DNA from 2 places in the Chromobacterium violaceum ATCC 12472 genome. Region 2 is predicted to be linked to the other one. Evidence: riboswitches for the same ligand, from Rfam matches in the RefSeq annotation. Region 2 holds a riboswitch; the other holds the start of a gene.

Region 1 (15,345 bases), 1.5 Mb from region 2:
CTGTTGCAGCAATCGGCGCGCGCGGGCGCCAGCCTTGATCACGAGTGCGGGTTGGCGGATATGAATGACGGTCATTAGGATATAAGAGTGGCGAAATGGCGAAGCGTGGTCGGGTTTGATATCCTGTGGCGTTTCGAATTCAAGCGCGCTCCGGCGCGCCGCTGTTCAGGAGTCTCCCCATGATACCCGCAAGCCAGCTGACCGACTATCTGCGAGAGCAGGCGCTGAAACTCGACATGACCGAACTGCAGATCGCGGTGATGACGCTGCAGGCCGTGATCGCCGTGGACAAGCCGGCGCCCAGCCGCGACCTGTACCGCTACAAGGTGCCCAAGCTGGGCGAGGGCGGCAGCTGCTCGCTGTTCGACGAGCTGGACGAAACCCCGTACGATCTGCGCCTGGCGCTGGGCGCGGAAACGCCCGAGACCACCGCGGCGTTGGTGAATCTGAGCGCGCTGCTCGACTCGGTCAATGCCAAGATCGGCGCCGACTGGCTGGGCATCTACCGCAAGATCGGCGCCGGCAAGGGCGCGGTGCTGGTCAAGCTGGCCTACAAGGGCATGGAAAGCCGCGCTGAATTCCCGCTGACCGAGGAATTCGCTGAGTTCAGCAACAACAGCCGCGTCGGCCTGACCGGTTGGGCGGTGGTGGTGGACGATGTGGAGCAATGGCGGGCCGAGGGCGGCGGCTATTACGAGTGCGATCCCAAAGTGAAGAGCGAGATCTGCCTGCCGGTGCTGCACAGCGACGACAATGTGCTGGGCATTATCGATGCCGAGTCGTTCGCCGCCGGCCATTTCACGCCGGAACGCCAGGTGTGGCTGGCCGCGCTGGCCATCGTGCTGCCGCAGCTGCTGATCAAGCTGCCGCCGCTTGAAAACGGGGAAACCCTCCCCAACTAAGCATCATCCAGGCCGCCGCGCGGCCTTTTCGCATTGCACCCCTCAGCGTTGGAGAAGTCATGTCGCCGCACCCGCAACCCGCTCCCGAACCCGTCATCCAGTATATCGCCAGCTGCAAGCTGCCCACGCCGTGGGGCGAATTCGTCATGCACGGCTTCGAGGAAGAGAGCGGCCAGGAGCATGTGGCGCTGACGCTGGGCGAGGTGGGCGACGGCCTGCCGGTGCTGGCGCGGCTTCACTCGGAGTGCCTGACCGGCGACGCGCTCTTTTCTCTGCGCTGCGACTGCGGCTTCCAGCTGGAGGCCGCGATGGAGGCGATCAGCAAAGCCGGCCGCGGCGCGCTGCTGTATTTGCGCCAGGAAGGCCGCGGCATCGGCCTGATCAACAAGATCCGCGCCTACAAGCTGCAGGATGGCGGCGCGGATACGGTGGAAGCCAATGAAAGGCTGGGTTTCCCAGCCGACATGCGCGATTTCCGCATTGCCCGCCACATGCTGGCGCATCTGGGCATCGGCAGCGTCAAGGTGATGACCAACAATCCGCGCAAGCTGGCCACGCTGGAAGCGGCCGGCATCGCGGTGGTGGAGCGTGTGCCGCTGCAAGTGGGGCGCAATCCGTATAATGACCGTTACCTGGACACCAAGGCCGCCAAGCTGGGCCACATGCTGCTCAAGTAAGATGCGCCGGGCGCGCATGCTGGCGCTCGCCAAGCGATGATAGTTGTAATATAATGAACATTCTTATCTGGGGGCGACCTGGTTTCGACGGGGGTTGCGAAGCAGATGAGGGCATACCGGGATTTCAGTCACCCCGTAAAACGCTGAATTTATATAGTCGCAAACGACGAAACTTACGCTCTGGCAGCCTAACGGCCGGCCAGACACTACAACGGTTCGCAGATGGGCCGGGGGCGTCAAAACCCTGTAGTGTCACTCTACATCTGCTAGTGCTGTTCCGGGTTACTTGGTTCAGTGCGAAATAATAGGTAACTCGCCAAAGTCCAGCCTGTCCGTCGGCGTGGCGGAGGTTAAATCCAAATGACACGACTAAGTATGTAGAACTCACTGTAGAGGACTTTCGGACGCGGGTTCGATTCCCGCCGCCTCCACCAGCACATTGAAAAGCCCCTTGCTTGCGCATGGGGCTTTTTCTTTATTCCGCTCCTCTCCGATCCCCCTTCGCTGCCTGGCATAGGAACGTTCCGAATGTTCGAGCGGGCGGGATGGCGCGGTTGATCGCTGTGTTGAACTTAACCCTACAGGCATGCGTGGAGCACGTATTTGCAACCAGACTGGGGAACGGGAGGAAGACACGAAGTGAAAGTCGGAAAAAAAGTGAAGTTTACTACCAAGGGCGGCTTTGGCAGCCGCGATGGCGAAGGAGTTGTCGAGTTGATGAAGTCCACCACGCGAGGCAGGTTTTTCGGCGTAAGGGAAGACGGCAAGAAAACCCTAACCTATGTGCGTGAACGGCAGCTGAAGGAAATCTGATATCTCCGAGCGGCTTGGCGACAGGCCGCTTCAGGATGTCGCGTGTTTTGGTTCAGCTCCTCTTGGCCCGGTTTGATGCCGGGTTTTTTTGTGTTTGCGGTTCCCATGCGCGGATGCGGATTGCGCTTGCATGCGCCGGGCGGGCCATCACTTGCGCGAGGGAGAGGCTGCCGAACTGGCGGAAATGCGCGGGGCTGGGCGCGATTCGCCAGGCTGCGCTCCGCTCGGCAGCGCGCCGCCGTTGTCCTTTTCATATCCGCCCATCATTCGCCAAAAAGCGACGCGGATCGCCCGCGGACTTGCTCTGGGTCAAGCAATCATGCCATTGATATTTCCACTGAATAGACAATTCTTCAGAATTTAACATGTATTAATTATGCATTTTAAGGCGGGCATTGCGCCCACGGTGTCAGTCTGGCGTGTCCGGCGGCTGCGTCCTTGCTGCATTCGCTACCGGCAAGCCGATATCAGGCGAGGAGTGTTGCGGTGAAAAGATTGCTGAAGAATGGATTTTTCCTGCCCGGCGTTTTGGCGGCGGCGTTGTCCTGTCTGGCGGCGCCGACGGGCGCCGGGGCCTTGCCGATTATTCATCAGGCGTTGGTGGCGCCGCCGCTGCTGCCGCCGCCGATCACGCGCAAGACGCCGGCCCGGGTGGTGGTGGATTTGACGGTGGAGGAGGTTGAGCGCGAAATCGCGCCGGGTTCTCGCTACATGTTCTGGACCTTCGGCGGCACGGTGCCGGGCAAGATGATACGGGTGCGCGCCGGCGATACCGTGGAACTGCATCTGAAGAACCTGGCCGGCAACAAGCTGCCGCACAATATCGATTTGCACGCGGTGACCGGCCCGGGCGGCGGGGCGCCGCAAACGCTGGTGGCGCCGGGCAATCAGGCGGTGTTCACCTTCAAGGCGCTGAATCCGGGGCTCTACGTCTACCATTGCGCCACCGCGCCGGTGGGCATGCACATCGCCAACGGCATGTACGGCATGATCCTGGTGGAGCCGGAGAAGCCGCTGCCCAGGGTGGACCGCGAATATTACGTGATGCAGGGGGAGTTCTACACCGGCACCGGCTATCGCGCCGGCGGGCTGCAGCCCTTCGACATGCAGAAGGCGATAGACGAAAAGCCCAGCTACGTGCTGTTCAACGGCGCCGACCGCGCGCTGGCTGGCAACCAGGCCTTGACCGCCAAGGCGGGCGAGAAGGTGAGGATCTATTTCGGCGTCGGCGGCCCCAACCTCACTTCCAGCTTCCACATCATCGGCGCGATCTTCGACAGGGTGTACAGCGAGGGCGGGGCCAATATCCAGCGCAATGTGCAGACCACGATGGTGCCGGCCGGCGGCTCAGCCATCGTCGAATTCACGCCCAGAGTGCCGGGCAATCTGACCCTGGTGGACCACTCGCTGACCCGCGCGTTCAACAAGGGCGCGATCGGCCTGCTGGCGGTGAGCGGGCCGGAGCGGCCGGACATCTATTCCAAGGGGGTGATCAGCGCGCTGGGCGCGACGGCGCCGGTTCAGGCCAAGCCTGCTCCTGGCGAAGAGGCGCCGGTCAACGCCGAGCCGCCGCAAACGCGCGAGCCGGCGCCGGCCGACCACGGCCGGGCGGTGTTCAGCAAGAACTGCGTGGTCTGCCACCAGGCCAATGCCCAGGGTTTGGACGGCGTGTTTCCGCCCTTGGCCAACTCCGACCTGATCCAGAAGAATCCGCTTGAGGCCGCCAAGATCATCCTGGGCGGCCGCGCCGGACCGATCACCGTCAACGGCGTCGGCTACAACGGCGTGATGCCGGCGCTGGACCTGTCGGACCAGGAAGTGGCCGACGCGCTCAACTATGTCAGCACGCAATTCAACCATGGCAAGCCGGTGGTCACGGTGGACGAGGTGAAGAAGCTGCGGGCGCAGCGGCAATGAGCGCGAGGCTGGCGCTCGCGCTCCTGTGCTGCTGGCTGGCGGCAAGCCTGCCGGCGCGGGCGGCGGATTACGTCGCCGTGCCCGGGGGGCCCTTCCGCAGCGCCTTGGCGCCCGATGGCGGGACGGTGGCGGTCAAGCCGTTCCGGCTGAGGGCGAGGCCGGTCACCAACGGCGAGTACCTGCGCTTCGCGCGGGCGCATCCGGCGTGGCGCCGCGGGACGGTTCCTGCCCTGTACGCGAAAGCGGGCTATCTGGCCGACTGGCGCGGCGCCGATGATTTGGGCGATGTGCCAGCTGACGCGCCAGTCACCCGCGTCAGCTGGCACGCGGCGCGCGCTTATTGCCGCAGCGAAGGCGCGCGCCTGCCGCTTTGGTACGAGTGGGAGATGGCGGCGGCGGCGGACGCTGGCCGCCGCGATGCCCGGGACGACCCGCAGTGGCGCGCGCGCATCCTGCAATGGTACGCGCAGCCTGCCGGACGCCGGCTGGCGCCGGCGGGGCGGGAGCCGAACGTCTGGGGCGTCAGCGATTTGCACGGCTCCATCTATGAGTGGGTGGAGGATTTCAACGGCCTGTTCGTCACCAGCGACAGCCGCGCCCAGGGAGAGCAGCGCACGCTGGCCACCTGCGGGGCGGCGGCCTTGTCGCTGGGGGACAGGGAGAATTACGCGATCCTGATGCGCATCGCGATGCTGGCGGCGCTGGATGCCGCCGATACCGTGGGCACGGTGGGTTTCCGCTGCGCCGGGGACGAGACGGAGGGAAGACCATGAGAGTATGGAAAAGCGGCGCGGCCGCCTGCTTGCTGGCTTTTGCATCGCACTGGGCCTGGGCGGGGGGCGAGCTGCCCGGCGATTCGCTGTACCGGCTGGAGGCGCCGCTGACCACGCAGCGCGGCGACGCGCTGACGTTTTCGGACCTGGCCGGCAAGCCGGCGCTGATCACCATGTTTTACGGCGACTGCAAGCTGGCCTGTCCTATCGTGATGGAGGGGGTGAAATCCATCATCGCGGCGCTGCCGGCGCGGGAGCGCTACCGTCCGACGGTGCTGATGGTGAGCCTGAATCCCGGGACGGATACGCCGGCCAGCCTGTCGCACCTGGCGGGCGAGCATGGGATCCGGGCGCGGAACTGGCTGCTGGCGGTCGGCAAGTCGGACGAGGACACCCGCGGCGTCGCCGCCGCGCTGGGCATACGCTATCGGCGGCTGGACAGCGGCGAGATCAACCACTCCACCCGCATCGTGGTGGCTGATAAGGACGGCCGGATCTCGGCCTCCACCGAAGATATCGGGCCCAAGCCCGATCCGGCGGTGGTCAAGGCGTTGCGCGCGCTGCTCAAGTAAGCGAGTGGATCACGGCTCCAGTTGCCAGAACAGCGGCTGGACGAAGGGAGACCACAGCGCGGTGCGCACGCCGATGGCGGCCAGCGCGTCGCGTGTCCACTGGTTGCAGGTGACGATGGGGTTGTAGCGGCCGTGGGCGGCGTAGAAGGCGTCGTTATCGTAGTAGTGGTAGCCCGGTTCCTGCGCGGCGCGGCCCCGGGCGTCCAAAGGCGCGCTGGCGCGGATGAAATCCACCAGGCGGCGGTATTGCTCCGGGCTGACCAGGATGCGGCGGGTATCTTGGCCTTCCCTGGGCTGGGGCAGGTATTCCACATGCAGCACGCTCTGGTCGAAGGCCAGCGCGGCTAGCGCCTTGCCGACGCTCAGGTCTTCCCAGTTCTGTATGGTCAGGAAGAATACTTTGCTGCCCCAGCCGATGGAGATGTAGGGCGAATGCGCGTATCGGTCAGTGCGTCGGATGTGTTCTGGAGGAAAGGCGGTGGTCCAGTCCATTGCATCGCTCTTGACCGGCATGATCAGGCTGGTATGCACGCCGTTGCTGTCCAAGTAGATGGGAATGCCGCTCGATGGCGGCCGCCAGTCGCGGTTGCTGGGCAAGAGGCCCAGCGCCAGCGCGGCGAGCAGGTAGCAGACGACGAGGGCCGGAATGGCCAACAGCGAGCGAAGAATGAGGCGGCGGATGGGGCAGGTGGAGGTGCGCATCGGTTGGCGGGACGTCGGATGAGGATATCAGGGGCTTCTTATCTACATCGGCTTGATATTTTCTGTCAAATGGACAACGTCATCCGGAAGGCTTGCAAGATGAGCGGCGCTTGAGGGAAAGCAAGACCTGCATGGCTGGCCGATGTGTGAATGGTCTGTCTTTTGCGATATGATTATGCAATTTGCGAGTTTGCATGCTGTTCGTGAAGAGATCGGGCTTGCGGGTGCTCTCCGCCGCGCCGCGCCTGCCCTGGCACACCTTGATGTCCCTGGCCGCCCTGAGCTGGTTGGCTGGCCGCCACTACCTGTTTCCCCTGTCCCCGAGAGCTGTCGTTTCCGATATCGTTTCCGGATTTTCGCTGCTGCTGCAGTACGGCGTTCCCGCCGCGCTGGCGTCATGCGCCGGCTATTCGTTCTGGAGGCGTTGCCCGGCGCGCGCCAGGGGCGGCGACGCCCCGTCGATGAAAATGCTGGCCGAGGTGTCCTGGCAGGATTTCGAAGCGTTGGTCGGCGACATGTTCCGCCGCAAGGGTTATCGGGTGGTGCCGCGCAGCGGCCATGGGCCCGACGGCGGCGTGGATCTCGAGCTGTTCCTGGGCGAGGAGCGCTACCTGGTGCAGTGCAAGCGCTGGAATACGCAGAAAGTCGGGGTGGCCGTGGTGAGGGAATTGTACGGAGTGATGCAGGCGGGGCGGGTGAGCGGCGGCTTCGTCGTCTGCAGCGGAGAGTTCACCGCCGACGCCAGGGCATTCGCGGCGGGAAAGGGCATCGTCCTGCTGCATGGCAAGGCGGTGCTGTCCAGTCTGCTGGAGCAGGCTGCCCAACAGGCCGGGGAAGACGCGGGCAGCTGCCCGTCCTGCGGCTGCGCAGTTTCGCAGCGCTGAAGAGTGACAAGAAAAAACACCCCGCCGCAGCGGGGTGTTTTTTTGGGGAGGCGGTTTAGTGATGGTCGTGCCGGTAGGCGAAAACCGGCAGCTGCCATTCGCGCCATAGCGCGGTCAGCCTCAGCGCCAAGCCGAAGGCGAAACTGGCGACCACGTTCCAGTCGTGCGGCACGGCCAGGTGGTTGAGGCCCAGGTACAGGATGGCCACCAGCAGCGACACGCTGGCGTACAGTTCGCGGCGGAACACGATGGGCACGCGGTTGCATAGCACGTCGCGCAGGATGCCGCCGGCGATGCCGGTGATCATGCCAGCCATCACCACGATCACAGGATGGTAGCCCATGCCCAGCGCCACGTCGCAGCCTATGATGGTGAACGCCACCAGCCCCAGCGCGTCCAGGATCAGGAACAGGCGGTTCAGGTGGCGCATGTAGCGGGCGACCAGCACCGCGGCTAGCCCGCCGGCGACCACCAGCAGCACGTATTCCGGGTGCTGGGTCCAGCCGATCGGATAGCGTCCCAGCACGATGTCGCGCACGGTGCCGCCGCCCAGCGCGGTGAGGAAGGCGATGACGGCTACGCCGAAAATGTCCATGTGGCGGCGGCCGGCCGCCAGCGCGCCGGTCATCGCTTCCGCGGTGATGGCGATCAGGTAGATCAGGGTCAGCATGATGAAGTCTTGCGGGTGTGAAGCGGTGAAATGTCAGCCGGGGCGATGGCCGGCGGACGGCGAAAAGCGGGAGTCGGGCGCGGCGCGCCAGCGCAAGGATGGGCGGACAAGGCAATCTCCTGGACGGTTTCCGGGTTGGGTAACAGCCTCTCCCCTTGTCCTTTTTACCTGAGAGTTGCGCGGCCTTAGGCCACTTGCCCCTTCGGTGGGCCGCGCGGGGCGGCCTCTCTCCAATCGGCTTGATTCTATACGGCGCTGCGGTACGGTTGCCTGAGCGATTATGGGAGCTTGCGTCTTCGGCGGGGGCGTGGCCCCTCTCTCCCGCAGAACCGGAATATTAGCTTTCGCTATTGCAATAGTCAATGCGGGAACCGAGCCACCCCGGCTCCCGCGCATGGCTTACGTCTTGCCTCGTTTGCCAGGCGCCGCGACGGCCGGCGCGCTGCCCGGCGCCTGGCCGTTGGCCTTGGCCGCGGGCTGGCGCGCGCGGGTCGAGGCGGCGGTCTTGGCAACTGGTTTGGCTTCGGCCGCCGGCGATTTCGAGGCCGAAGGCTTGGCGGCTTTGCGCGGCGTCTTGGCCGCGCCTGTCGGCTTGTCGGCAGGCGCTTTAGGCTCAGGCTGCGCCGCAGGGAGGACCGACCGGGCGGCCGCGTCTGCATCCAGCGCCAACACCCTGGCCGCTTCGTCCAGCCGCGCCTGGTGTTCGGCCGGGATCGGGCCGTTCAGCACCAGCAGGTCGCGCGCCAGCAGCCAGGCCTGGTGGCGGCGGTGCGGGTCGGGCAGCAGCCGGGCGAGTCCGCGCAGCGCGCGCGGGGCGTCCAGCCGCACCAGCGCCACCTGGTGGCGGACGATGTCCTTCAACTGCATCAGCGTCAGCGGGTATTCGTGGCGCACGTCGCGCATCACTCGGCGAATGGCGTTGAATGGCCGCTCGTCCACCACGCCGATGCCGATGCTGACGTAGAGCAGCAGCCGCACGAAGCCGTCTGCCAGCGTGCCCTGTTCGAAGCTGGGATCCAGCGCCTCGCGCTTCAGGCGGGCGAGCTCGCGGGTTTCCCAGGCCAGGGCCTGGCTGCGCGGCTCGCCGGCGGGGGCCACGCCGACCAGCGTGGCCAGCTGCGGCGATTCGTAGATCGAGCGGAACAGTTGCTCCTGAGCGGCGTCGCGCAGGTCGCGGTAATGGTCCAGCGACTGGACGATGAAGTCCGACACCTGTTCCTGCCACTGCCACAGCGGGTTGTCCTGGGACACGGGGCGACGCTGTTCGCGCACCTTGGCGGCGAGGCCGGGCAGCCACCACAGCCAGGGATTTCTTGGCGAGATCAGCGTGCGCTCGAAGCGGGCGGGGTGCAACTCCCGCAGCAGGCGGGCGCCAGCCTCGGTGCCGGCGGCGCGCAGCGCCGGCGAGACGTAGCGGTCGTAGACGCCCTGATTGATCTCCGACACCCGCTTCACCACCTCGAACGCGCGCTCGTCGTCGCGGCCGTCGTCCAGCGCCAGGATGTCGGACACGTCGCGGGCCTCGAAGCGGATGATGTAGCGCCCCTCGATGTATTCCTGGCCGGGCGCGTCCGGCGCGATATCCTCGATGATGGCCTCGTACAGGCCGGGCGCCAGCACGTCGACCAGGTCCAGCGCGCTGGCGAATTCGCTGTGTTCCTTGTTGGCCACGCCGGCGGACACGAAGATGCCCAGGTGGCCGACCTTGTTGTGCAGGCAGTAGACGATGGTCTGCTCGTTGTTGCGGATGTCCTCGACGTTGTCGTAGAGGTCGGCGATCCAGTTCAGCGCCTGCTGCGGCGGCGTGATGTTGTCGCCCCAGGAGGCGAACACCATGATGGGCGAGCGGATGTTGCGCATGTCTACCCGCACCTTGCCGTCGTGGCTGGTGATCTTGCCGTGCACCAGCTCGTTGCCGACGAACAGCTTCTGGGCGATCCACTCCATTTCCGCCTTGTTCAGCAGGTAATGGCCGCCCCACCAGCGCTCGAAATCCAGGTAGCGCTGCGGTTCGGTGTCCACCTTGGCGTACAGATTGTAGGACTTCTTCCACAGCGTGTTGGCCGGGTCCAGCTTTTCGAAATTCTCCACTAGGTGGGCGCCGTCGAAATGGCCGTTGCCCAGGTCGCCGGCCAGCGAGGCGGTCCAGGTGCCGCCGGTCAGTCCGCCGGCGTAGCGCATCGGATTCTTGCCGCGCACGCCGGCCCAGTAGGACAGCGGCGATCCGGCCAGCAGGATGGGGCCGACCAGTTCCGGCGCGACGGACGCGAGCATGGCCAGCGCCCAGCCGCCCTGGCAGTTGCCGATCACGAAAGGCTTGCCGTCGCTGTCCGGATGCAGCTCGTTGACGCGCTTGAGGAAATGCCCCTCGGCCTTGGCCACGCTTTCTATGGTCTGGCCAGGCACCGGCTGCGGGAAGAACATCACGAAATAGCAGGGGTGGCCTTGCTGCAGCGCGATGCCGATCTCGCTGTCCATCTTGAAGCCGCCGATGCCGGGGCCGTGGCCGGCGCGGGGGTCGATGACGACGAAGGGGCGCTTGGCGGGATCGGTGGGCGGGCAGGCTGCGGGCGGCACGATGGCCGCCAGCGCGTAGTTGGCCGGGTCGGGGAGTTCCCTGCCGTCCATGATGATACGGTAGTCGAAGACCAGCACCGGCGGCTTGCCGCTCTCGCAGTGCTCCAGATAGGTGGCGCCGCGCCGGTACAGCGTATCCCAGTACAGGACGCCGCGCTGGCAGGCGTCCAGCCAGTAATCAAACAACGGTTGAGGAAACGGGAGCTTCCCGCCTTGAACTGCAGCAGTCGACCACATTGCAACCCCTTGTTCTTGAACGGTAGGAAAAGACGCGATGCGACGGCCCGTTGAGAGCCATGGCCGTCACTGTACTCGTTATTTGCTGCGATGCAATAAATGCGAATGGCCTGGCGACGATGTGTGGCGCGCAGCCCTCAATTTGTTGCGGTGCAAACAAGGGTTCGAGTCGCGGCGGCCGCTTCCAGTTCCTTCACCATCACCACGCTGGCGTAGGCTTTGTCCGGCCATTGCAGCGGCGCTTCGACGCGGTAGCCGCGTTTGAGGTAACGCTCCACCAGATGGGTTGCGGGTTCGGCGGTGTCCAGGCGGATGCGGCGATAGCCCTGGCGGCGGGCCCAGTCCTCGGCGGCGTCCATCAGCCGCGAGCCCAGTCTTTGCCCTTGCCAGGCGGGATCGACGGCAAACTGCATCAGCACCGCGCCGTCCGGCTGGCGGAATTGCGGACAGGGCGAGGCGGGCCGCGGATGATGCACCGTAACGGTGCCGACCAGCTCGTCTCCATGCCACGCCAGCAGGCAGTAGCCGCCGGCGATGCGGCGGCGGGTGACGGCCGCGCTCTGGTCCACCGCGGTGTAGCGCAGGCCCATCGCCGCCAGCTGGGCGTAGGCGCGGTGCAGCAGCGCGGTCAGTTGTTCGATCGAGTCGGTTTCGGCCAGCGGGCGCAGCGTGAACATGTCTTCGGCAATCCTGTATGGAAAAGCGGGACTGAAGCAATTGTCATGCCGGGCGGATATCGGCGCGCTGCCAGTCGCCGGCCATCTCTTCGCTGATCAACTGCTCCGAGACGAAATCGATGAAGGCGCGCACCGCCGGCGACAAGCCGCGCCGGGTGGGGAAGGCCGCATGCAGGATGCCCCAGGGGAAGTCGTACTGCGGCAGGATGTGCCGCAGCCGTCCATCCGCGAGCGCCTGGTGGCAGACGTTGGCCGGCAGCGCGGTGACCCCCGACGCCGGCGGCGGCGGCTTCCAGCAGCACGATCATATCGTCGGTCATCAGCCGCGGCGCGTCCAGGTGGATGGTGTAGCTCTGGCCGACATTGTCCAGCAACACCCATTGGCCGCGGCCGTCCGGCCGGCTCATGGTCAGCGCCGGCAGCGCGGCCAGCCGCTCCGGCGTCTTCGGCTCGCCATGGATTTCGAGGAAGGCGGGGCTGGCCACCAGGATCACCCGGCTTCTGCCCAGCCGGCGCACCACCAGGCTGGCGCTGTCTTCGATCACGTTGCGGACCCGGATCGCCACGTCCACGCCTTCCTCCACCAGATCAACCCGGCGGTTGGTGGAGTCCAGCGTGACCCGCACCTGCGGGTGAAGGGCGAGAAACCGCGGCAGGACCAGGCTGAGCATGGTCTTGCACAGCAGTTCCGGGCAGCTGACGCGGATCAGGCCGCGCGGCTCGGCGCTGCTGTGCAGCACCGCTTCGTCGGCGGCCTCGGCTTCAGCCAGCATGGCCTGGCAGTGCTGGTAGTACTGGCCGCCGATCTCGGTCAGCGACAGCCGGCGCGTGGTTCGCTGCAGCAGGCGCACGCCCAGCCTGGTTTCCAGCTCGGCCACGCGGCGGGACAGTTTGGATTTGGGAATGCCCAGCACCCGTCCGGCAGCCATGAAGCCGCCGTGTTCGACGACTTTGGCGAAATACAGGAGATCGTTCAGGTCCTGCATGATTGTCTCACTGGTAGAACAATGTTTTCGATTTTAGCAGACTAGTCCAGATTGTTGCGGATATCTATCATCCACTCATCGCAATCGAACCCCGAAGGAACCGAACCATGAAACTGCTCCACCTCGACTCCAGCATCCTTGCCGACAACTCCGTGACCCGCGAACTGTCCGCCGTCGTCGCCGACACCCTGCGCCAGCGCCACGCCAATGTGGAAACCAGCTATCGCGACCTGGCCGCCAACCCGATCGCCCACCTGTCCGGCGAGATCGTCGGCGCGCGTTTCGCCCCCGAGTCCGACTGGACCGCGACCCAGCGCAGCGAAGCCGCGCTCAGCGAGCAACTGATCGAGGAATTCATCGCCGCCGACGTGCTGGTGATCGGCGCGCCGATGTACAACTTCTCGATCCCGACGCAGCTGAAGAGCTGGATCGATCGCGTGGCCGCCGCCGGCCGCACTTTCAAATACACCGAGAACGGCCCGGTGGGCCTGGTGCCGAACAAGAAGGTGGTGCTGGTGTCCGCTCGCGGCGGCGTGCACAGCGGCGAGCAGGGCAGCCTGATGGACTTTCAGGAGGATTACGTTGTGAAGGTGCTGGGTTTCCTGGGCGTCAGCGACGTGGAGATCATCCGCGCCGAAGCCATCGGCATGGGCCCGGACAAGCGCGCCACTTCCATCCACCTGGCCAAGGAGGCCATCGCCAAGTTGGCGCTGTAAGCCAGGTCAACGTCAAAGCCCGGTTCTTGGAACCGGGCTTTGTCGCGTCCGCGTCATTCCAGCGCTTGCTTCAGTATCTGGTCGACGCTGGTTTCGCTGAGATAGCGGCGCAGGATCGCGCGCAAGGTGCCGTCGCGGTACATCTTGCGCAGCTCCTGGTGCCAGAGCTCGGCGGCGGCGGGAGCGAAACGCGCCTTGCTCAGCGCGATGGAGCCGGCGATGGTTTCGGCGTCGGGGAAAAAATCGCGCACGTTGATCAGTTGCTCGGCACGGTGCGCGCGAAACCATGGGTCGTAGCTGATGGGATGGGCGAGGGCGGCATCGACCAGGCCGTTGAGCAGCATCCGGTACAGATCGTCCTCGCTTTCGGCGATCACCAGTTTGCGTTGCTGGGCCAGTTCGCTCAGCAACCTGTCCTGGGCGGGGCTGTGGCGGTAGCCGCGTATCGCGCCCCAGCGCAGCGCGGGCGACTTGAGCAGGTCGTCGAGCGAGTCGGCGCGGCTGCCGCGCGGCAACAGCACCATGTTCTTGCTGTGGTTGTAGGGGTACAGCCACAGATAGCGCTGCCGTTCCGGCGTGATCAAGGTCGAGGCGCCGATGTCCGCTAGACCGAGTTCCAGCTGCTTGAGCGCGCGGATGCGCGGGTAGTCGGCTTCCGCGCGTATCGGGCAGTCCAGCCGCCTGGCCAGTTCCCGCACCAGGTCGACGTCGTAGCCCTTCCCTTGATGGTAGGCGACGCCGAAATCGTAATAGGCGATGACGAGCGGACCCTGGGGGCAAGCGGGATTGGCCTGCGCGACCAGCGGGAAAAGGGCGGGAATGAGCAGGCGGGCCAGCCGGCCAAGCGGAAGTTTGAGCATTGTCATTCTATCGGTTTCTGCATCATCTGCCTGGCGGCGCTCTCATTCAGATAGCGGCGCATGATGTCGTACAGGCTGCCGTCCTGGTACATCTTGAGCAGCTCCTGGTGCCATTTTTCCGCCGCTTCGCGGCTGAACCGGGCTTTGCTCAGCGCCAGGCCGCTGGCGACCATGTCGGTCTCCGGGTACAGGTCCAGCACCACGATCTGGTTGGGGTTAGGCAGCTCGCGCAACCAGCGGCCGTAGCTGAACGGCTGGGCGAAGACGGCGGTGACCACGCCGTTGCCCAGCATCTTGTACAGATCGTCTTCGTCGTTGGCGATCACCACCTTGTGGCGGGCGTTCAGCTCTTCCAGCAGTTTGTCCTGCGACGGGCCGTGGTGGTAGCCGCGTATCGCGCCCCAGCGCAAGGCCGGGTCTTCGAGCAGCGTGGCCAGCGTCCTGGCCTGGATGGCCGGGTTGAGCAGCACCATGTTCTTGGCATGGTTGTATTGGTAGATCCACGCATACTGCAGCCGATCGGGCGTGGCCAGCGTGGAGGCGCTGACGTCTATCTGCCCGGTTTCCAGCATCTTGAGCGCGCGCAGCCGGGGGAGTTCGGTTTCGTTGGCGATGGGGCAGCCCAGCCGACGGGCAAGCTCGCGCACCATGTCGACGTCGTAGCCCTTCCCGTCGCGGTAAGCGGCGCCGATCTTGTAGTAGCCGATCTTGAGCGGGCCGTTGGGGCAGGCGGGAATGGCCGCTGCCTGACAGGCCGTGGAGAAGAGCAGGACAAGCAAGAGCCGGATGTTTCGCCGCATGTCGTATATCACCTTTGTATTGCCGCCCAGCCTTCTTTGAGCGGGCCGGATGCGCAGACGGAGTGGCTTTCCGCCGCATGGACAAAGGACGCCGGCCATGCCAGGCCGACAACGGCAAGTCTGTAGATTCGCTGCATGCTGGCACGCCACCCGGAAGCCTTTGATTTCAATAATAGCCATGCCGCCGGAGGGCGCTACCTCCGACTGCCGGCGACAAAGGCGTTTGCCATGCCTGGCGCAACAGTCTCAAGGCGGACGAAGCGGCAAGACTGACGGGAATGGACGCGTTGCGGCCGGCTTGGGGGCGTCGGCAACGGGGAGGCGCGCCGGCCGGGACCAAGCCCGGCCGGCGCGAGAGATTACAGCTTGATCAAGGTGCTCTTCAGCTCGGTGTATTTTTCCAGCGCGTGCAGCGATTTGTCGCGGCCGTTGCCGGATTGCTTGTAGCCGCCGAACGGGAAGTTCATGTCGCCGCCCTCGTCGTAGCAGTTCACCCACACGGTGCCGGCGCGCAGGCGGCGCGACACCTGGTGGGCGGTGCTGACGTTGGAGGTCCACACCGCGGCCGCCAGGCCGTAGGAC
Region 2 (15,345 bases):
GCAACAAGCCAGGGGCACGCACCGCTCGTCCATCGTGGTCGGCGGCCGCACCTTCGGCCTGATCCTGTCGCCCATCTTCAACGACAAGGGCGACAGGCTGGGCGCGGTGGTCGAGTGGCAGGACAATACCGAGGCGCTGCGCCTGAAGGCCGAGGCCGACGCCCGGGCCTTGGAGGAGAGCCGCGTCGCCGGGGAGAACGCCAGAATCCGCAGCGCGCTAGACAACTGCACCACCAATGTGATGATCGCCGACAACGATCGCAGGATCATCTACATGAACCACAGCGTGACCGACATGCTGCGCGGCGCCGAGTCCGATCTGCGCAAGGCCTTGCCCAACTTCGAGGTGCGGCGGCTGATCGGCTCCACGATGGACGAATTCCACAAGAACCCGGCCCACCAGCGCGATCTGCTGGCCAATCTGCGCAGCACTTACCGCGCCGAAATCCAGGTAGCCGGCCGCACTTTCTCGCTGGTGGCCAACCCGGTGTTCGACGCCGACGGCGAGCGCCTGGGATCGGTGGTGGAGTGGAAGGACCGCACCGCCGAGGTGGAGATCGAGCGCGAGGTGTCGGAGATCGTCCGCGCCGCGTCGGCCGGCGAATTCGGCAAACGCATCGAGGTGGACGGCAAGCAGGGCTTCTTCAAAGTGCTGGGCGATGGCATCAATCAGTTGCTGGGCGTCACCAGCCGCGGCCTGAACGATATCGCCAACGTGCTGGGCGCGTTGGCCAAGGGCGATCTGACCAAGAGCATAGGCGCCGATTACGACGGCCTGTTCGGCCAGCTGAAGGCCGACAGCAACGCCACGGTCGAGCAGCTCAAGGAAATCATCGCCAACATCAAGGACTCCACCGACGCGATCAACACCGCGGCCAAGGAGATCGCCGCCGGCAACTCCAATCTGTCCAGCCGCACCGAGCAGCAGGCGGCCAGCCTGGAGGAGACCGCGTCCAGCATGGAGGAAATCACCAGCACCGTCCGGCAGAACGCCGAGAACGCCAAGAAGGCGAATTCGCTGGCCACCGGCGCCTCCGACATCGCCGCGCGCGGCGGCAAGGTGGTCGGCGACGTGGTGTCGACGATGAACGAGATCAACGAGAGCGCCAAGAAGATCGTCGACATCATCAGCGTGATAGACGGCATCGCGTTCCAGACCAATATCCTGGCGCTGAACGCGGCGGTGGAGGCCGCGCGCGCCGGCGAGCAGGGCCGCGGCTTCGCGGTGGTGGCCAGCGAGGTGCGCAATCTGGCGCAGCGCTCGGCCGCCGCGGCCAAGGAGATCAAGTCGCTGATCGGCAACTCGGTCGACAAGGTGGAGTCCGGCAGCCGGCTGGTGGACGAGGCGGGCCGCACGATGAACGAGATCGTGGTGTCCATCCGCCGGGTCGCCGACATCATGAGCGACATTTCGGCGGCGTCGATGGAGCAGAGTTCCGGCATCGAGCAGGTCAATCTCGCCGTCACCCAGATGGACGAGAACACCCAGAAGAACGCCGCGCTGGTCGAGGAGGCCGCCGCCGCCGCGGAATCGCTGGAGGAGCAGGCGCGCTATCTGGCGGACGCGGTGGCGGTGTTCAAGCTGGATGACAAGCCGTCGCACGGCAAGCCGCCCGCAGGCAAGCCCGCGCCACGCCTCGGGGCCGCGGCCGTGCCGCAGATCGCGCTGGCCGGGGCGCTGGCGCACAAGACCAGCCATCACCCGGGCAGCTATCAGGTCAAGCCCAGGGCGATAGAGCCCATTCAGCCGCCGGGAGACGGCGAGGACGGCTGGGAGGAGTTCTGAGGCAGGGTTGACACAGGGCGATGCGCCGCTTGCCGGAAGGCGGCGGCGCGAGGGGACGCGGCATGGCCGACGAAACGGGGCTCAAGTTCACCCGCAACGATTTCAAGCGGGTCCGGGAAATGATCTACCAGCGGGTAGGCATTTCGCTGAGCGATTCCAAGACCCACATGGCTTACGCCAGGCTGGCCAAGCGGGTGCGCTCGCGCGGGCTGCGCAGCTTCGCCGATTACCTGGACCTGTTGCAGCACAGCGAGGAAAGCGAGGAGTGGCAGGGTTTCATCAACGCGCTGACCACCAACCTGACCTCGTTCTTCCGCGAATCCCATCATTTCGACATCCTGCGCGAGCACGCCAGGCGGCAGCGAAGGCCGGGAGAGACGTTCCGGGTATGGAGCTCGGCCTCGTCCACCGGCGAGGAGCCGTATTCGATCGCCATCACCCTGCTTGAGCTGTGGCGGGAAGCGGGAGCGGGAAGCTTTCAGCTGCTGGCGTCCGACATCGACACCAATGTGCTGCAGCAGGCGGCGCGCGGCGTTTACGCCAGGGAGCGGGCGGAAAAGGTGTCGGCGGATCTGCTCAGGCGGTACTTCGACAAGGGCGTCGGCGGCAACGAGGGCATGATACGGCTCAAGCGGCAGGTGAGGGACGCGGTGTCCTTCTTCCAGTTCAATCTGGTGGCGCCGACCTGGCCGGACATCGGCCGATTCGACGCGATCTTCTGCCGCAACGTGATGATCTATTTCGACAAATCGACCCAGGCGGCCATCCTGGAGCGAATGGCTGCCTGCCTGCGGCCGGATGGCCTGCTGATGCTCGGACATTCGGAAAACATCGTCCACCTGACCGACGCCTTCATCGGCTGCGGCAGGACCACCTACCGGCTCGCGCATCCGGACCGCGGAGAGGGGGGCGGATGAGCGCGGGAACGGGGCGGAGAATCCGGGTGGTGGTGGTGGACGATTCGGCGCTGGTGCGCAGCCTGCTGACGGCCATCGTCAACGAGGCGCCGGACATGGAGGTGGTGGCGACGGCGTCCGATCCCATCATCGCCCGGGAAAAGATACGCGAAACCAGCCCGGACGTGGTGACGCTGGATGTGGAAATGCCGCGGATGGACGGGCTGGAGTTCCTGCGGCGCCTGATGAGGCTGAGGCCGACGCCGGTGTTGATGATCTCCTCGCTGACCGATGCCGGTTCGGAAACCACGCTGGCCGCGCTCGAGCTGGGCGCGGTGGATTTCATCCACAAGCCGGCCGACGACATCGCGCGGCACATGCAGGAGTACGCGGAGGAGATACGGGAAAAGCTCAGGGTCACGGCCGAAGCCAGGCTCAGGCAGCCGAACCGTTTCCGCCAGCCGCCGCCGGCGCGCAAGACGGGCCCAGGCGCGCCGTTGAGGAAGAACGCGCTGGTCTTCGTCGGCGCGTCCACCGGCGGCACCGAGGCGATCAAGGACTTCCTGATGGGCATGCCGGCCGACGGGCCGCCCATCCTGATCGTGCAGCACATGCCGGAGCATTTCACTTTCACTTTCGCCGAGCGCCTGAACAAGCTGTGCCCGATGCGGGTGAAGGAGGCGGAGGACGGTGAGGCCGCGCTGGCCGGCGTTGCCTACATCGCGCCGGGGCACTCGCACATGCGGGTGGCGCCCGCGGGGGGCGGCGGCTTCCGGATCGCCCTGGATCAAGAGGAGCCGGTCAACCGCCATCGGCCGGCGGTGGATCCGTTGTTCGATTCCGCGGCCAGGCATCTGGGCAAGAACGCGATCGGCGTGATCCTGACCGGCATGGGCAAGGACGGGGCGGAAGGGCTGTTGCGGATGCGCCATGCGGGCGCCGTCACCTTCGGCCAGGATGAGGCCAGCTGCGTGGTGTACGGCATGCCGCGGGAAGCGTTCAGGATAGGCGCGGTGGCGCATGTCCTGCCATTGAACAGACTGGCGGAGAAAGTGGTCGAGTGCCTGCAGAGCCAAGCCGAAAGGGCGATAACATGAATCATGCCGAAGGGATGAACAGCCACCAGTACTACGACAAGCACTTCCAGATCACGGCGGTCAAGGTATTTCCGGGCGAGTTTCACGCCACCAACCAGTCGCGCCTGCTGGTGACGCTACTGGGCTCCTGCGTGGCGGTCTGCCTGAGCGACCGCATTTCCGGCGTGGCCGGCATGAACCATTTCCTGTTGCCGGAAGGGTCGCTGGACCTGGGGGCGGGCACGTCCGCCGCGCGTTTCGGCGTCAACGCGATGGAGTTGCTGATCACCGACATGCAGAAGCTGGGCGCGATGCGCAACCGGCTGGAGGCCAAGATATTCGGCGCCGGCAACGTGCTGGACGGCATGACGGTGGTGAAGGTGGGCGAGCGCAACACCAACTTCATCCGCAGCTACCTGGCCAATGAACAGATTCCCATCCTGGCGGAGGATCTGCTTGGGGAGTGCGCGCGCAAGGTGTATTTCTTCACCGCCACCGGCAAGGTGCTGATCAAGAAGCTGAAGAAGAGCGGCGCCGCGATCAAGCAGGAGCAGCCGTATCGCGGCCGCATCGTGGATCAGGGCGAGGGCGCCAAGACCGGCGACATCGACCTGTTCATCTGAGAGCCGGCTCAAGGCATGTTTGCGGCGCCGGCTCCATTCTGCCGGATGCTAGGCGCGAAAGAGGCTTGTCGTTGGACTCGGCTGCTCGAGGCGGCAGCCGGTGGAGGGGCAAAGGCGGCGGGAGGGCCGTCTTTGCCTGCGGCGGGAGAGGGATCAGCGTTCCAGGTAGGGCAGCTTGTCCTTCACGTCCGCCCAGTCCGCGTGGTCGGGCAGCGGGTCGATGCGCTCGACGATGCTCGGCCAGTTCTTGGCCAGTTCCGCGTTGAGCGCGATGAAGGCCTCCTGGCCCTTGGGCACGTCGTCCTCGGCGTAAATGGCGCCGACCGGGCATTCTGGCACGCACAGCGAGCAGTCTATGCATTCGTCCGGGTCTATCGCCAGGAAGTTGGGGCCTTCGCGGAAGCAGTCCACCGGACAAACCTCCACGCAATCGGTGTATTTGCATTTGATACAGGCATCGGTTACAACGTACGCCATTCTCGTATCCTCAGTAAGGCTGGGTCGTGATTCGGGATAATCGTCATTTTAGCGATAAATCTTCGTTCCGACGCTCCGGCAAATCCCTCACGATGTCGAATGCACTCTACCGGGGCCGTTTCGCCCCCAGTCCCACCGGCCTGCTGCACGCGGGTTCGCTCAGCACCGCCATCGGCAGTTACCTGGAAGCGCGCAGCCGAGGCGGCGAGTGGCTGCTGCGGATGGAAGACCTGGACCCGCCGCGCGAGGTGCCCGGCGCGGCCGACGACATCCTGCGCACGCTGGAGGCATTCGGCTTCGAGTGGGACGGCGAGGTGGTTTACCAGAGCCGCCGGCATGGCTTGTACCGCGCCGCGCTGGAGCGGCTGATCGCCTCAGGACGCGCTTACGCCTGCTGCTGCACCCGCAAGGAGATCGCTGCGACGGCGCGGCGGGGCCTGGACGGCTACGTCTATCCCGGCACCTGCCGCAACGGTTGTCCAGACGGCCGCGAGGGGCGCGCCTGGCGGCTGCGGGTGGATGAGGGCGAGTGGACGGCGCATGACCGGCTGCAGGGCGAGCATCGGCAGGATCTGGCGCGCGACATCGGCGACTTCGTGCTGCTGCGCGCTGACGGCTTCTGGGCCTATCAGCTGGCGGTGGTGGTCGACGACGCCGAGCAGGGCGTCACCGATATCGTCCGCGGCGCCGATCTGCTGGTGTCCACGCCGCGGCAACTGGCGGTTTACGACGCGTTGGGCCAATCCGCGCCCGGCTATTGCCATCTGCCGGTGCTGACCAATGCCGCCGGCGAGAAGCTGTCCAAGCAGACGCTGGCGCCGGCGATCTCGACCCGCGACGCCGCGCGGCAGCTGCGCGAGGCCCTGGCGTGGCTGGGCCATGTTCCGCCAGCGGATTGCGGAAGCCTGGACGAGCTGTGGCCTTGGGCTGTGGCGAATTGGTCATTGAGCCGCGTGCCGGCCGGCCCGCTGCAACTCCCTCTTTCCTGACGACTTTTCATTGCGATGACATAAGCATCTGTCTGTTAACGGATTTTTGTTGAAAAAATCGTCAATGCGACATGTTTTTACGTCAAAACTGTGTTTTAATGCGCCCTTTTTTTGGCGCGGCGGCAGGCCGCCACCGGCTGCGGCGCAGCCGAGAGCCCCGGTTTCAACTATCTTGAAGCCATGGCCGACAGGCTTGCCGATGCGGTTTTGACCTTTCCCGCATGTCTGGCGCCGGGTGTGTCCATCCCCGGCGCGCGATGCTTTCGTTCCCCACGGAGAGTCAGGTTTGAACGAAAACAGTTCCACTCAAAAGAAGGGCTCGCTCGGAGTCTGGATGTGCACCGCCCTGGTGGTGGGCAATATGATAGGTTCCGGCGTCTTCCTGCTGCCGGCCTCGCTGGCGCCGTTCGGCGGCGTGTCCATGCTGGGCTGGCTGGTGACTTCCTGCGGCGCCATCTGCCTGGCGCTGGTGTTCGCCCGGCTGTCGTCCATCCTGCCGCGCGAGGGCGGACCCTACGCCTATATCCACGCCGGCTTCGGCGACTTCGCCGGCTTCTGGATCGCCTGGGGCTACTGGATCGCGCTGTGGGCGGGCAATGCCGCGCTGGCGGTGGCGGCCACCAGCTATCTGCAGGTGTTCTTCCCGATATTGGGGCATAGCGAGCCGCTGGCCGGCGCCGTCGCCATCGGCCTGATCTGGGTCGTCACCTGGATCAACAGCCGCGGCGCGCGCAGCTCGGGCGTGGTGGCTGTGGTGACCACGCTGCTGAAGCTGCTGCCGCTGGCGGCGGTCACCTTCATCGGCTTCTTCCATTTCCAGCCGGAAAACCTGGCGTTCAACCCTCATGGCAAGCCACTGCTGTCCTCGCTGTCGGCGACGATGGCGCTGACCTTGTGGGCCTTCCTCGGCCTGGAGTCGGCCTCGGTGCCGGCAGGCGACGTGGTGGAGCCGGAGAAGACCATTCCGCGCGCGACAGTGATAGGCACGCTGCTGGCCACCGTGCTCTACATCCTGTCCACGGTGTCGCTGATGGGCCTGATGCCGGCGGACACGCTGGCGGCTTCGCAGGCGCCGTTCGCCGATGCGGCGCGGCTGATGTGGGGCGACTGGGGCTACTGGCTGGTGGGCTTCGGCGCAGTGGTGTCCTGCTTCGGCGCGCTCAACGGCTGGAGCCTGATGCAGGCCCACGTGCCGGCGGCGGCTGCCAAGGACGGGTTGTTCCCCAGCCGTTTCGACCAGCGCAACGCGGCCGGCGTGCCCATCTTCGGCCTGGTGCTGTCCAGCGCGCTGGTCACCATTCTGATGGCGATGAAGTACGCAGGCGGCGACAGCGGGGTGAAGATCTTCGAGTTCATCATCCTGCTGGCCACCGCCACTACGCTGCTGCCCTACGCTTTCTGCTCGATGGCGCTGATCGCCATCATGCTGATGCGCGGCAAGGCGTTCACGGCCAAGGATTACATCGCGCCCGGTTTCTTCGCCGGCATCGGCTTCGTCTACTCGCTGTGGGCGCTGTACGGCTCCGGCGCCGACATCGTGATGTGGGGCATGCTGCTGTTGCTGATGGGCCTGCCCATTTATGTCTGGCAGTTGAAGGAGCGGTACGCGGCCGATTGATCCGCGTGCGGATCAACGAAAAGCGCAGCGCGGCAGCCTGCGCTTTTTTCATTTTCGAATGGTTGTGATGAGGGAAATGGCGCGTTTTTTTTCCTTCAAAAACATTTATTCAGACTGTTTTACGTAGAAATAATATTGGCTTGCCAAGGCCCGGATACTGACACCATAATCGCCGGGTCATACAGGAGAGAGCGGCTTTCTGGCCGCCGCCGAAGGCGCAAGCGCACCCGCAATCGCTCAGGCAAAAGGACTGTATCATCGGGCCGGCGGCAGCCGGTTCGCGCAATCTGGAGAGCGGCGTCCGCGCGACGCCCACCGAAGGGGCTAACGGCTTATCCGGCCGGAAAATCTCAGGTGCAGGGACAGAGGGGTGTGGTTGATGAGGCTATCCACACTATTCTCGAAGGAACCGCGCCATGACGGCCCCGAAACGTACCCCGCTGTTTGATGCCCATATCGCCGCCGGCGCCAAGATGGTCGATTTCGCCGGTTGGGAAATGCCCATCCACTATGGTTCCCAGCTGAAAGAGCACGAAATCGTCCGCAGCGACGCGGGCATGTTCGACGTCTCGCACATGACGGTGATCGACATCACCGGCGCCGACGCCAAGGCCTGGCTGCAAAAACTGATCGCTAACGACGTGGCCAAGCTCGGCTTCGAGGGCAAGGCGCTGTATTCCGGCATGCTGACCCCGGAAGGCACCGTCGTCGACGACCTGATCGTCTACCTCACTGCCTACGGCTACCGCATGGTGGTCAACGCCGGCACCACCGAGAAAGACTTGGCCTGGATGGAAAGCCAGAAGGCCGGCTTCGACGTGGCGCTGAAGGTGCGCCGCGACCTGGCGATGCTGGCGGTGCAGGGCCCCAAGGCGATTCAAAAAGTCTGTTCCATCAAGCCGGAGCTGGCCGAGGCCATCCGCGCGCTGAAAGTGTTCCAGGGCCTGCCGCAGGGCGAGTGGTTCTACGCCCGCACCGGCTATACCGGCGAAGACGGCCTGGAAATCATGGTCCCGGCCGATCAGGCCATTTCCTTCTTCCATCAATTGCAAGCCGCCGGCGTGTCGCCGATCGGCCTGGGCGCGCGCGACACGCTGCGCTTGGAAGCCGGCATGAACCTGTACGGCCACGACATGGACGAGACCGTGTCGCCGCTGGAAGCCGGCATGGGCTGGACCATCGCCTGGGAGCCGGCCGAGCGCAAGTTCAACGGCCGCGAGGCGCTGGAAGCGCAAAAGGCCGCCGGCGTGAAGATGAAGCAGGTGGGCCTGGTGCTGGAAGGCCGCGGCGTGCTGCGCGAAGGCCTGAAGGTGGTGGTGGAGAGCGTCGGCGAAGGCGTGATCACCAGCGGCACCTTCTCGCCTACGCTGAAGCATTCCATCGCCATCGCCCGCGTGCCGGCCGCCACCGGCGCCGCCGCCCAGGTGGACCTGCGCGGCACGCTGACCGACGTCCGCGTGGTGAAGATGCCCTTCGTCCGCAACGGCAAGAAAGTATTCGAATAAACCGGCCGGCGCGCCGCGCCGCCATCCCGATCATCAATACATCTGGAGAAAACGAGATGAGCAACATTCCCGCCGAACTGAAATACGTCGACAGCCACGAATGGCTGCGCCTGGAAGCCGACGGCTCCGTGACCGTGGGCATCACCGCGCACGCGCAGGAATTGCTGGGCGACATCGTCTTCGTCGAGCTGCCGAAAGTCGGCGCGAGTCTGGCCAAGGATGAGCAGGCCGGCGTGGTGGAGTCGGTGAAGGCCGCTTCCGACGTCTACTGTCCGATCGCCGGCGAAGTGCTGGCCGTCAACGAGGAGCTGGAGGGCGAGCCGGAGCTGGCCAACAGCGATCCGTACGGCGACGGCTGGTTCTTCAAGATCAAGCCGGCCAACGCCGCCGATCTGAACGGCCTGATGGACGCCGCCGCCTACGCCAAGGAAATCGGCGCCTGATAGCCTGACCGCCCCGCCGTCGCCAGACGCCGGGGCGTTGTTTTTCCCGGCACGGCCTCGCCCAGGCCGCCGCAAAGAAGGAAGTCCCAAGCATGTCGCTCACCGAACTCTTCAACCGTCACGAATTCCTCGCCCGCCACATCGGCCCGTCCGACGCCGAGCGCGCCGAGATGCTGGCCGCCGTCGGCGCGCCGTCGATCGACGCGCTGGTCGACCAGACGCTGCCGGCCGACATCCGCCTGAACCGCCGCCTGGACCTGCCGTCGCCGCAGCCGGAGGCCGAGGCGCTGGCGGCGCTGAAGGCCGTCGCATCCAAGAACGTGGTCAACAAGTCCTTCATCGGCCTCGGCTACTACCCGGTGCTGACGCCCACCGTCATCCTGCGCAATGTGCTGGAAAACCCGGGCTGGTACACCGCCTACACCCCGTACCAGGCCGAGATCGCCCAGGGCCGGCTGGAAGCGCTGCTGAACTTCCAGCAGATGGTCATCGACCTGACCGGCCTGGAAATGGCCAACGCCTCGCTGCTGGACGAAGCCACCGCCGCCGCCGAGGCGATGGCGATGGCGGGGCGCGTGTCCAAGTCCAAGTCCACCCGCTTCTTCGTCGACAGCCGCGTGCTGCCGCAGACGCTGGACGTGATGAAGACCCGCGCCAAGTACTTCGGCTTCGAGCTGGTGCAGGGCCATCCGGAAGAGGCCGGCAACGGCGACTACTTCGGCGCCTTGTTCCAGTATCCGGGCGAGGCCGGCGACCTGCTCGATCTAACCCCGCACATCGCCGCCGTCAAGGCCAAGGGCGGCGTGGTGGCCGTCGCCGCCGACGTGATGGCGCTGGTGGCCTTGAAGTCACCGGCCGAGATGGGCGCCGACATCGCGCTGGGCAACACCCAGCGCTTCGGCGTGCCGATGGGCTTCGGCGGCCCGCACGCCGCTTATTTCGCGTTCAAGGACGAGATGAAGCGCTCGGCGCCGGGCCGCATCATCGGCGTGTCCATCGACGCCAAGGGCAAGACCGCGCTGCGCATGGCGCTGCAAACCCGCGAGCAGCACATCCGCCGCGAGAAGGCCAACTCCAACATCTGCACCAGCCAGGTGCTGCTGGCCAATATCGCCGGCCTGTACGCCGTTTACCACGGTGCGGAGGGCGTGCGGCGCATCGCCGCCCGCATCCACCGTCTGGCGGCCATCTTCGCCCACGCGGTGAAGGAAGCCGGAGGCAAGCTGGTGTTCGACCGCTTCTTCGACACCGTGCAGGTGGACGCGCCCAAGGCCGACGCCATCTACGCCGCCGCGCTGGCCGCCGGCTACAATCTGCGCCGCGTCGGCAAGACCGTGCTGGGCGTGGCCTTCCACGAGGCCGCCACCGAGTCGGACCTGGCCAAGCTGATCGAGCTGTTCACCGGCAAGCCGGCCGACATCGCCGCCCTGGACGCCGCCGCCCTGGACGCGATCCCGGCCGCGCTCAAGCGCGAGTCGGCCATCCTGACCCACCCGGTGTTCAACACCCATCATAGCGAGCACGAGATGCTGCGCTATATGAAGAAGCTGGAAAACCGCGACCTGGCGATGAACCACTCGATGATCTCGCTGGGCAGCTGCACCATGAAGCTGAACGCCACCAGCGAGATGATCCCGATCACCTGGCCGGAATTCGCCAATATGCACCCGTTCGCGCCGCGCGAGCAGACCGTGGGCTATCTGGAGCTGATCGAGGGCCTGCAGAAGCAGTTGAAGGCGATCACCGGCTTCGACGCGATCTCGATGCAGCCGAATTCCGGCGCCCAGGGCGAGTACGCCGGCCTGCTGGCGATCAGCCGCTACCACGAGTCGCGCGGCGAAGCGCATCGCAATATCTGCCTGATTCCGCAATCGGCGCACGGCACCAATCCGGCCACCGCGCAGATGATGAATATGCAGGTGGTGGTGGTGAAGTGCGACGAGGCCGGCAACGTCGACGTGGCCGACCTGAAGGCCAAGGCCGAGCAGCACGCCGCCAATCTGGCCGCGCTGATGATCACCTATCCGTCCACCCACGGCGTGTTCGAGCAGGGCATCAAAGAGATCTGCGAGATCGTTCATGCCCACGGCGGCCAGGTCTACATGGACGGCGCCAACCTGAATGCCCAGGTGGGGCTGACTCGCCCGGCCGACATCGGCGCCGACGTGTCGCACATGAACCTGCACAAGACCTTCTGCATCCCGCACGGCGGCGGCGGACCGGGCATGGGCCCGATCGGCCTGAAGGCCCACCTGGCGCCGTTCATCGCCAACCACGTGGTGGCGCCGGTGCCGGGCGCGGTGGAAGGCCAGACCGCGGTGTCGGCCGCGCCGTTCGGCTCCGCCTCCATCCTGCCCATCTCCTATATGTACATCGCGATGATGGGCGCGGAGGGCATGAAGCAGGCGACCGAGAACGCCTTGCTGTCCGCCAACTACCTGGCCACCCGCCTCTCCGAGCACTTCCCGGTGTTGTACACCGGCGCCAACGGCCGCGTCGCCCACGAGTGCATCATCGACCTGCGCCCGCTGAAGGCCGCCTCCGGCGTCACCGAGGTGGACGTGGCCAAGCGCCTGATGGACTACGGCTTCCACGCGCCGACCATGAGCTTCCCGGTGCCGGGCACGCTGATGATCGAACCGACCGAATCCGAGCCCAAGGCGGAGCTCGACCGCTTCATCGCGGCGATGGCCGCCATCCGCGCCGAGATCGACCGGGTGCAGAGCGGCGCATGGCCGGCGGACAATAATCCGCTGGTCAACGCGCCGCACAGCAAGGCCGACATCGCAGGCGACTGGGACCGCCCTTACAGCCGCGAGCAGGGTCTGTTCCCGCTGCCCTACGTGCTGGAAAACAAGTTCTGGCCGAGCGTGAACCGCATCGACGATGTGTATGGCGACCGCAACGTGGTGTGCAGCTGCCCGAGCACGGAAAGCTATATGTAAACTGTTCGGCTGGCGCAGCTGATCCAGACCCCGCCCGGGCGAAAGCCGGGCGGGGTTTTTATGTCCAAGGGATGTTTACGTACAAATACTTAGAAACAATAACTAAGTAGTCTTACATTCGTGTTCGAACTATCACTAAGGAGCAGCAGGCAATAGTCTGGCGCGCAGGATGGGCGTCGGCACATTTTGGGTAGGTAGAGCAGGGGCAGAGGATATGTGTTTCGCTAATTTCGACGCGTTTTATCGCAAAAACAGTTCCTTTTATGGCGACAGGCCGGCACTGTCTCTGATGTATTTCCTCGAAAAATACGGCGTGGAAGGCGGCGGGCAGGGGCTGGACCTGGCCTGCGGGCAGGGGCGGAATGCTTTCTACCTGGCCAGCCGCGGGTTTTCCATGTTCGGCGTGGACGAGTCCTCCGAAGCGATCGCGAGCTTGGGCGAGCGGGCCGATGAGCGCCACCTCGACGTCAGCGGCAAGGTGGTCAACCTGACCGAGCTGGACATCGAGCCGCAGCGTTACCGCATCATCGTCGCCTATACCGCGCTGGATCATGTGGATGCCGTCGCCGGCGAGCGTCTGGCCAAGGCGATGATGGCCGGCCTGGAGCCGGGAGGGTATTTGTTCGCCGCGGTGTTCTTGGCCGACGACCCCGGCTGCACAGGCCGCGGCGGTGGCGTCAGCGAGACTGCCGCCTATGTCAGACATTATTACCGGCAGGGCGAGCTGCGCGATCAGTTTTCAGGGTTGACGCCATTGGCCTACCAGGAGGAATTCGCCCTGGACCTCAGCCACGGCCATCCTCACCATCACAGCATGGCCAGGCTATTCGCGCAGAAGCAGGCCGCCTGATCCGCCGTTTGCCATCGATGAAGAACAGGGCGCATGCGCCCTGTTTTTTTATTGTGTTTGCGGCGTCCTCCAGCGCAGCCACGCCGTGGAATAAAAAAAACGCGTCAGGAAATGAGACGTGTTTGCTACAATGGCGGGCGCTCGCGATGGCAGTCGCGCGGCGATTTTTTGATGAATAAATAAAAGGTTAGCGGCGGACATGCCGATGAAGAGCGTACTTTCCTGGCAGGGGGGCAACCTGGAGCTGCTGGAGGCCCTGAGCCTGCCGGTGTGGATTTTCGACATCGATCACAGGCGGGTGTTCTGGGCCAATGAGGCCGCGCTGCAGGTCTGGGGGGCGGGCAGCCTGCTGGAATTGCAGACGCGCGACATGGCGCGCGACATGTCGGTGTCGGTGGCGCAGCGGCTGGCCCAGTATCAGCAGGACTTCGAGCGCGAAGGCGCCAGCTTTGTCGAAAGCTGGACGCTGTACCCCAATGGCCGCCCCAGCGTGCTCAAGGTGAAATTCCGCGGCATACGGGTGAATGGCCGCATGCTGATGTTCTGCGAGGCGCAGAACAGCCTGAGCGCCGATCCGGCGTCCCTGCGCAGCACGGAGGCGCTGCTGCACACCTCGGTGCTGATCACGCTTTACGACGGCAACGGCGGCGCGCTGTACCGCAACCCGGCCTCACGGGAGCGGGTGGCGGTGGCGGGCGAAGGCTGGCGCCAGCATTTTGTCCACGACAACGATTGGCAGCAGCTGCGCCAGGGCGTGGCGGCCTGCGGCGAGGCGCGGCTGCTGGCGCGGGTCAACACCCGCGAGGGCATGCGCTGGCACGAGGTCGCGGCCCGCGCCTGCCGCGACGCGGTCACCGGCCAGGACGCGCTGCTGGTCAGCGAGGTGGACATCACCGATCTCAAGCACGCCGAGGCGCGTGCCAGTTTCCTGGCCAACCACGACGTGCTGACCGGCTTGCCCAACCGTAACGGCATCCGCAGCGAGCTGTTGCCGCATCTGCAGCAGGCGCTGCGCAATGGCCGCCAAGTGGCGCTGATGTTCATCGACCTGGACCGCTTCAAGAACGTCAACGACTCGCTGGGCCACGCCTGCGGCGACGAGCTGCTGATCCGGATGGCCGGCCGGCTGGTCGGCCTGCTCGGCCATGACGAGAAGGCGGCGCGGCTGGGCGGCGACGAGTTCCTGGTTATGCTGAGCGCGCCGCAGGTGGCGGAACGCGCCGAGGCGCTGGCGCGCCGCATCCTGCAGGCGCTGTCGGTGCCGATGCGGCTGGAAGGGATGGACGTCGGCGTGTCGGCGTCGATCGGCATCAGCGTCTGCGAAGGCAGGGAGCTGGACCTTGAGCAGATGATGCGCCATGCCGACCTGGCGATGTACGCCGCCAAGGACGCCGGGCGCAACAACCTGATGTTCTTCACGCCGGCGCTGGAGGCGCGCAGCCAGGCGCAGCTGGCGCTGGAGAACGATATCCGCCGCGGCCTGGATTGCGGCGAATTCATCGCCTACTTCCAGCCGCGGGTGGACATCGCCAGCGGGCGGGTGGTGGGCGCCGAGGCGCTGGCGCGCTGGCGGCATCCGCAGCGCGGCCTGCTGATGCCCGATAGCTTCATCCCCATGTGCGAGGACTGCGGCATGGTGATGGAGCTGGGCAGGCAGATACTGCTCCAGGCCGCCCGCCAGCAGCGGCAATGGCGCGACCGTGGGCTGGATCTGCTGGTGTCGGTCAACCTGTCCGCCTGCCAGTTCGTCGATCCCGGCCTGCCGGGCCAGGTCGAGCAGATACTGGCCGACAGCGGCTGCCAGCCGGACCGGTTGGAGCTGGAGATCACCGAGTCGGTGCTGCTGGGGCACGATGAGCAGACCATGAGCACGCTGCAGGCCATGCGCGCGCTGGGCGTGCGCATCGCGGTCGACGATTTCGGCACCGGCTACTCCAACCTGGCCTACCTGCAGCGCTATCCGCTGACCTCGCTGAAAATCGACCGTTCCTTCATCGCCGATCTGGACGACAAGCCGGCCATCGCCGAACTGATCACCACCCTGTGCCGGATGATGGGACTGAACATGGTGGCGGAGGGGGTGGAAACCGAGGCGCAGCTGGCCTGGCTGGCCGAGCGCGGCTGCCAGGAGTACCAG

What was found. Region 2 has a riboswitch for glycine ahead of gcvT (glycine cleavage system aminomethyltransferase GcvT). Riboswitches for the same ligand answer to the same signal wherever they lie in the genome.
Region 1: another riboswitch for glycine. It lies ahead of CV_RS09820 (trimeric intracellular cation channel family protein); the one in region 2 lies ahead of gcvT (glycine cleavage system aminomethyltransferase GcvT).

The regions. Positions count from the first base shown of each region.
Region 1 is NC_005085.1:2,185,344-2,200,688, forward strand. It holds gene CV_RS09780 (hypothetical protein) at 1-75, opposite strand, end outside; gene CV_RS09785 (GAF domain-containing protein) at 180-902, shown strand; gene ribA (GTP cyclohydrolase II) at 962-1,579, shown strand; RNA gene ssrA (transfer-messenger RNA) at 1,649-2,013, shown strand; gene CV_RS23790 (hypothetical protein) at 2,219-2,392, shown strand; gene nirK (copper-containing nitrite reductase) at 2,879-4,309, shown strand; gene CV_RS09800 (formylglycine-generating enzyme family protein) at 4,306-5,082, shown strand; gene CV_RS09805 (SCO family protein) at 5,079-5,654, shown strand; gene CV_RS09810 (TIGR02117 family protein) at 5,664-6,356, opposite strand; gene CV_RS09815 (restriction endonuclease) at 6,551-7,240, shown strand; gene CV_RS09820 (trimeric intracellular cation channel family protein) at 7,296-7,910, opposite strand; glycine riboswitch at 8,056-8,154, opposite strand; glycine riboswitch at 8,159-8,244, opposite strand; gene CV_RS09825 (DUF3141 domain-containing protein) at 8,310-10,673, opposite strand; gene CV_RS09830 (GNAT family N-acetyltransferase) at 10,862-11,401, opposite strand; gene CV_RS24235 (LysR substrate-binding domain-containing protein) at 11,445-11,660, opposite strand; partial or broken gene CV_RS24240 (LysR substrate-binding domain-containing protein) at 11,731-12,387, opposite strand; gene CV_RS09840 (FMN-dependent NADH-azoreductase) at 12,495-13,103, shown strand; gene CV_RS09845 (substrate-binding periplasmic protein) at 13,157-13,963, opposite strand; gene CV_RS09850 (substrate-binding periplasmic protein) at 13,966-14,763, opposite strand; gene CV_RS09855 (aldehyde dehydrogenase) at 15,123-15,345, opposite strand, start outside.
Region 2 is NC_005085.1:3,720,654-3,735,998, reverse strand. It holds gene CV_RS24420 (methyl-accepting chemotaxis protein) at 1-1,786, shown strand, start outside; gene CV_RS16955 (CheR family methyltransferase) at 1,849-2,703, shown strand; gene CV_RS16950 (protein-glutamate methylesterase/protein-glutamine glutaminase) at 2,700-3,779, shown strand; gene cheD (chemoreceptor glutamine deamidase CheD) at 3,776-4,381, shown strand; gene fdxA (ferredoxin FdxA) at 4,535-4,858, opposite strand; gene gluQRS (tRNA glutamyl-Q(34) synthetase GluQRS) at 4,951-5,847, shown strand; gene CV_RS16930 (amino acid permease) at 6,182-7,465, shown strand; glycine riboswitch at 7,638-7,728, shown strand; glycine riboswitch at 7,743-7,841, shown strand; gene gcvT (glycine cleavage system aminomethyltransferase GcvT) at 7,882-8,970, shown strand; gene gcvH (glycine cleavage system protein GcvH) at 9,027-9,413, shown strand; gene gcvP (aminomethyl-transferring glycine dehydrogenase) at 9,506-12,358, shown strand; gene CV_RS22335 (class I SAM-dependent methyltransferase) at 12,648-13,208, shown strand; gene CV_RS16905 (putative bifunctional diguanylate cyclase/phosphodiesterase) at 13,414-15,345, shown strand, end outside.